DNA from 2 places in the Cellulosimicrobium sp. 72-3 genome. Region 2 is predicted to be linked to the other one. Evidence: riboswitches for the same ligand, from Rfam matches in the RefSeq annotation. Region 2 holds a riboswitch; the other holds the start of a gene.
What was found. A riboswitch is a leader RNA that binds a small molecule or an ion and turns the genes downstream of it on or off. The one in region 2 is predicted to bind thiamine pyrophosphate.

Region 1: another riboswitch for thiamine pyrophosphate. It lies ahead of HKK73_RS09145 (ECF transporter S component); the one in region 2 lies ahead of HKK73_RS14450 (TenA family protein).

The regions. Positions count from the first base shown of each region.
Region 1 covers NZ_CP053419.1:2,018,563-2,021,760, reverse strand. Annotated here, with positions in the region: gene HKK73_RS09155 (Rv2578c family radical SAM protein) at 1-711, opposite strand, end outside; gene HKK73_RS09150 (hypothetical protein) at 755-1,192, opposite strand; TPP riboswitch at 1,337-1,456, shown strand; gene HKK73_RS09145 (ECF transporter S component) at 1,560-2,264, shown strand; gene HKK73_RS09140 (ABC transporter ATP-binding protein) at 2,257-3,198, shown strand, end outside.
Region 2 covers NZ_CP053419.1:3,224,043-3,227,240, forward strand. Annotated here, with positions in the region: gene HKK73_RS14440 (DUF6882 domain-containing protein) at 1-6, opposite strand, end outside; gene HKK73_RS19370 (helix-turn-helix domain-containing protein) at 75-557, opposite strand; gene HKK73_RS14450 (TenA family protein) at 671-1,423, opposite strand; TPP riboswitch at 1,414-1,542, opposite strand; gene HKK73_RS14455 (VOC family protein) at 1,629-2,555, shown strand; gene HKK73_RS14460 (glyoxalase/bleomycin resistance/extradiol dioxygenase family protein) at 2,640-3,035, shown strand; tRNA gene HKK73_RS14465 (tRNA-Leu) at 3,078-3,154, opposite strand.

The sequences.
Region 1 (3,198 bases), 1.2 Mb from region 2:
GCGGGCGAAGCAGTTGTGGCTCACGACCCCCGCGGCGACGAAGTCGCGCGTGCCGGTCGTGATGTCGACCAGCTCCGTCGTCTCCCCCGGCCCGTCGAGCGCTTCCAGGGAGTCGACGCGCAGCGCCTCGCCGCCGGTGACGTCCTGGCCGTCGAGGACGGGCCGCCCCTCCGCGAGCGCCGCGGCGCCCGGCCCGACGAGTACGTCGCCGAGCGCCAGGCGGGCACGGTGCCCGGCACCGCCGACGACGTGGCGCCACCCGCGCTCGGTGAGGAACCGGTGGTCGCCGCTCGCGACGAGGCGCGTGCCGTCGGCGAGGGTCACGCGGTAGGCGCGCTTGCGGGTGGTCCAGCGGTCGAGCACGCGGGTACGCACGTAGCGCCGGTACGCGCCGTGCGGGACGGTGCCGACGATCTCGTCGCCGACACGCAGCTCGCCGATCGGCCGTTGCGCGCCGTCGGCCAGCAGCACCGGGGTGGCGGGCGCGAGGCAGTAGGAGCACGCGTGGCTGCACCCGCGGTACGGGTTGACGGTCCACCGGAACGGCATGCGCGACATCGCCGGCACCTTGGACAGCGCGCTCTTGGCCGTGACCTCGTGGAACGTGATGCCCGCGAACTCGGGCGTGCGCACGCTGCGGACGAGGCCGACCCGCTCCAGCCCGGGGAGCGCGCCGTCGTCCGCGCCGAGCACCTGTCCGTCCCACCGCATCGCGCCATTCGAACAAACGTTCGAACGCGCTGTCAAGAGCGGGTCAGCCGTCGGCGGACCACGCCTTGAGCAGCGCCAGGTTCCCGAGGGGGATGTGGTGGCCGATGCGCGGGTGGTCCAGCGCGACACCGACGACCCCGGCCGCGCCGAAGGACGCGACGTAGTCGATCGCCGCCGGCACAGGTACCCCGAGCAGCGGCACGGAGCCTGTCTCGTCGTCCGCCAGACCGAGCGCCCGGGCCGCCTCGTCCGCGCGCGCGGCGCTGCTGTAGAGGCAGATCATGGGCCCCTGGTCCGCAGCGACGGCGTACGGACGGGGCTGGTCCTCGGACCCCCGCGCGATGAAGAACCACGTGCCGAGGCGCACCGTCTGCCGCCACAGCGCGATCTGCGCCGACGTGTCGCCCGCGGGCGCGCTCCGCACGGCCTCGTCGAGGCGGTCCAGCTCTGCGACCGCGGCGGAATCGTTGTCTCGGGTCATGCGCGCTGCCTCGTCCCTCGTGGTCGGAGCCCGTCCCCGGTCCGCGCGGGCTCCTCGTCGCCGTCACCTTCTCACGGCGGCCGGGCGTCCCGGTGGGTGAGACGCCGGGATTGTCCGGCGGGCGTCCAGGCCCTAGGGTCGGGCCGAACGCCCCCGGGGAGCGCATGAGCGCTGAGAGTGCAGGCCGGACACCCGTCCCCCCTGCAGACCCGTGGAACCTGATCTGGTTCGTACCAGCGAAGGGAGCAGGGCGGACGTCACCGTCCCCTGCGCGCTCGTGCCCGCGCCCCGCGCGTGCCGTCCGCTCGGGGCGCGGTGGCGCGCCGTCGTGCACCCCTCGCCCCGGGGGCCCGACGGAGGGAACCGCATGACCGAGCCCCGCACCACGCCGCCCCGGGCGACCCCGCCCACCGCCACGCCCGACGACCGACCCGACGGCGTGGGTCCCACGCCCGCCCCCCGGGACCGCGCCGTCGCCGCTCCCCCGAGCCGTGCCCGACGCCGCGGCCTCACCCTCCACGAGACGGTCCTCGTCGCCGTGCTGGGGGTCGTGTTCGGGTTCGTCTACTGGGCGTTCGTGCAGCTCTGGGCCCCGCTCCAGCTCGCGATGGGACCGCTCGCGGACCTCGCCGCCAACGTGCTCGCCGGCGCGTGGATCGTCGTCGGCCCGCTCGCGACGTACATCGTGCGCAAGCCGGGCGTCGGCATCCTCACCGAGACGCTCGCGGCGCTCGTCGAGGTGGTCTTCCTCGCGTCGCCCGCCGGCCCGCTGCTCGTCCTCGTGGGGCTCGTCCAGGGCGTGGGTGCCGAGATCCCCTTCGCCCTCACCCGGTACCGCCGCTACGGCTGGTGGGTCTTCGTCGCGTCGGGCGTCAGCGCGGCGCTCGTCACGTACGCGTTCAACGCGGTCCGCTTCGGCTGGCTCGGGCAGGACTACGCGATGCTCCGGCTCGGCGTGCAGGTCGTCTCGTGCGTCGTGCTGTGCGGGATCGCGGCGCGCCTCCTCGGCGACGCCCTCGCCCGCACCGGCGCGCTCGACGCCTTCGCGATCGGGGCTGACCGCCGTGGCTGAGGCACCGACCGCCGCACCGGACGTCACGCCGGACGCCGTGCCCGGCGACCTGCCCGACGCCGTCGCCGCCGCCGGCCTGACCGTCACCGTGGGCCACGACGGCACGCGCGTGCTCGACGACCTCACCCTCACCGTCCCCGCGGGCACCGGGCTGCTCGTGCTCGGCCCCTCGGGCTGCGGGAAGTCCACGCTGCTGCGTGCGCTCGTCGGCGTCGTGCCCCACACGCTGCCGGGCTCCGTCGCGGGGGACCTGCGCGTGACGGGCGTCGACCCGCGCGACACGACCCCGGCGGCGCTCGCCGCGCGCGTCGGCCTCGTCCAGCAGCGGCCGGGCGACCAGCTCTGCCTCGCCCGCGTCGACGACGAGCTGCGGTTCGCGCTCGAGAACCGGGCCGCGGACCCGCGCACGATGGACGCCCGCGCCGCCACCGCGCTCGCCGCCGTCGGTGCGGACCACCTGCACGACCGGCCGACCCACGCGCTGTCGGGGGGCGAGGCGCAGCGCGTCGCCCTCGCGGCGGCGCTCGTCGCCGACCCCGAGCTCGTGGTCCTCGACGAGCCGACGGCGTTCCTCGACCCGGCCGCGGCGCACGAGGTCGGGACGCTCGTGGGCGGGCTCGTCCGGGCGCCCGGACGGGACGCGCCCGACACCCCCGGCCGGTCGGTCGTGCTCGTCGAGCACCGCCTCGACGACGTCGGGACGCTCCCGGACGCGACGCTCGTGCTCGACGACACCGGCCGCGTCGTCGCGCACGGCCCCACGACCGCCGTCCTGCGCGCGCACGCCGCCACGCTCGCCGAGCTCGGGTGCTGGCTGCCGCTCGACGTCCGGCTCCGGCAGGCAGGAGCCCCGGGCCCGCTCGGCGCGCCCGCGACCGACGACTGGCTCGTCGACCTCGCGCGCACCGCCCCCCGCACCGTCGACCCCCGTGAC
Region 2 (3,198 bases):
CGTCATGGACCGACGGTAGCGGCGCGCACGACGCCCGGCCCGCGCACGACACGCGGCACGGCGGGGACGGTCGCTCAGGCCGCGAGGAGCAGGACGTCGCCGGCGCGCGCTGTCGGACGGCCCAAGGTCTCGGCGACGGGGAGGTCCCGCACGGGCTCGCCCACCGGGGCGACGTGCCGTGGCGCGGAGAGGGCACCGCGCTCTCGCGCGGAGGACAGCACGCGGACGGGCGCGAGCGGCCGGAGCTCCTCGCCCGTGCGGGCGACGAGGTCGACGAGCCGCAGGCCGAGGGCGCCGCACACGGCGGCGAGGACCTCGGACGACGCCTCCTTGCGCCCGCGCTCCACCTCGGACAGGTAGGCGGTGGAGACGCGCGCGGCGGCCGCGACGTCGACGAGCGTGCGCCCCTGCGCGAGCCGCGCCCGCCGCAGGATCCCCCCGATGACGTGGCGCAGGAGGGGCTCCGCCCGCCCGCCCGCCCGGGAGCGGGGGCTCGGCATCACCCCGTCCGGCACCACGTTCGGCAGCGTGCCCGGCACCGCGCTCGTCGCGTCCATGCGTTCACGCTACCCGCGGCCCACCCGGGTGCCGAGGCACCCGGGTGGGTATCTGCTGCTGGCGTAAGGCCGGGCGCACGGCGCGACGTCGGCCGCGCGCCCGGCCGGGCGGGTCACCAGCGCTCGAGCGACCAGGCCATCTGCCAGAAGCGGATCTCGTGGCGGCAGCTCAGCTCGAACGCGCGCTCCATGCGCGCGCGCTCCGCCTCGCCCGCGTCCGCGGCGAGCGCGTCCAGGCGTGCGCGCAGGTCGGTGAGGACGTCCTCGGTGCGCTCGGCCGCGTAGAACTGCCACCAGCCCGCGAGCGGGTGGTCGTCGCCGAGGGCGCCGGGCGTCGTCTGGCGCTCGCCGAGCCAGAAGCGCCGCGCGGACCAGATGTAGGTCCACGGGCACGGCAGCAGCGCGGCGAGCAGCACGCCGAGCGAGTCGCGGCCGGCCGCCGTCATGTGGTCGACGTAGGCCTGCGCGCTGGGCGCGAGGCGGTGCGTCTGCGCCTCCTCGTACGTCACCCCGAGGAAGTCGCACATCGCGTGGTGCGCGTGCGACTCGTCGTCGAGGAGGAAGCCGGCCTTGTCGTGGAAGTAGGCCGCCCACGACCGGTCGGGCGCGAGGGCCATGCCGAGGCCGTAGCAGCGCAGGTAGGCCGTGAGGTACTGGTGGTCCTGGCCCACGTAGTGGCGGACCGCGGCGGGCTCGACGGAGCCGTCGCGCAGCCCGGCCAGGAAGGGGTGGTCGTAGAACGTCTCGAAGAGGTCCGCGTACCGGCGGGCGAGGTCGGCGGTGAAGCCGGTCTCCTCCTGCCGGACGAGCGCGGTCGGGTCGTCCGCGAGGACAGGGTTCAGGGTGATGGCAGCAGGCGTCGTCATGCCCACGTTCCTCCGCTCGTGCTAGCGAGATCAGGTTCGACGGGTCCGGGCGGCCGTACCGCTCGTCTCAGTCCCTCGGCCCGGGCCGTGGCCCGGGCGGGACGCCCCGCGTGGTTCGCGCCGACCCTAGCAAGGACGGCGCCGGTGCGGGAGCCCTCGCCACGGTGTGGGAATATAGTTGTAGCGACAACAAGTTGGAGCAGACATGACCACGAGCACGCCGGGCGCGCCGACCGACCGCCTCCTGTCCCCGTCCACGAGCATGGACGCCGTCACGCTGCGCGTGGGCGACCTCGAGCTCATGACCTCGTACTACACGGGCGCGTTCGCCCTCGCCCCGCTCGAGGAGCGGTCGCGCGGCGCCGAGGTGCACCGTGTGCTGGGCCGCGGCCGCACACCCATGCTGCGCCTCGTGCACACGCCCGGGCTGCCGCCCGTCGACCCGCGCCAGGCCGGCCTGTTCCACACGGCCTTCCTGTTCGACGACGGCCCGAGCCTCGCCGCGACCGTCTACCGCGCCGCGCAGGACCGCCGCGGCACCTTCGTCGGGTCGAGCGACCACCTCGTCAGCGAGGCGTTCTACTTCACCGACCCCGAGGGCAACGGCGTCGAGCTCTACACCGACCGCCCCCGCGAGACGTGGGTGCGCGAGCACGGCCAGATCCTCATGACGACGACGTTCCTCGACCCGAACGCCTACCTGCGCACGCACCTCGACCAGGAGACGTTCGACGCCGGCCCCTCGCTCGCGGGCCGCGTCGGCCACGTGCACCTGCAGGTCGGCGACGTCGCGACCGCCCACGCCTTCTACGTCGACGCCGTCGGCTTCGAGGCGACGCTCACCGGGTACAGCGGGGCGCTCTTCGCGTCCGCGGGCGGGTACCACCACCACGTCGCGATGAACGTGTGGAACAGCGCGGGCGCCGGGCCCCGCGCCGCGAGCCTCGGGCTCGGCGACGTCGCCGTCACGGTGCCGGGCCGCGAGGACCTCGACGCGCTCGTCGCCCGCCTCCGTTCCCGCGGGCTGGAGCACGCGGACGACGGCCGCTCCGTCGTCGTGCACGACCCGTGGGGCACGCGCGTGACGCTGTCCGTCCCCGGCACCACGACCGAGGAGCTGCTCGCGCGCTGAGGCGCGGCGCCCCGGGCACGGGGCGCGCGGCCGGGGCACGAGGCGCACGATGGGAGGACCCGCCGAGCGCACCGAGGAGCGACCGTGTTCCGCAGCCTCTTCCCCGTCCTCACCGTGGCCGACCTCGACCGGTCCCTCGGCTTCTACCGCGACCTGCTGCGCGGGACGGTCGAGTACGCGTTCCCCGACGACGGCCCGCCCGTCTACGTGAGCGTGCGCGTGGGCGGGTCACCGCTCGGGCTCGGGCAGGGCGACCCGCCTCCGGCGGACACCCGCGTCGTGCTGTGGGTGTACGTCGACGACTGCGACCGCGCCGTCGAGCACCTCGCGGCCGCGGGCGTGCCCGTCCTGGAACCGCCCGCGGACCAGCCGTGGGGCGAGCGCGTCGCGCGCGTACAGGACCCGGACGGCACCGTCGTGATCCTCGGCCAGGAGGCCGCTCCCCCGGCCGAGCCGGAGGGCCCGACGGGGCTGTCCTAGCCCGGGGAGGCCTGGCGCCGCGGAGCCGACCGCCCGTCGGCATGGTGCCCCCACCGGGACTCGAACCCGGAACACGCCGGGTTTAAGCCGGCCGCCTCTGCCAGTTGGGCCATGGGGGCGCGGGCCGAATCTACCGCGCGCGCGGCGCTCTCCGGGCCCGTCG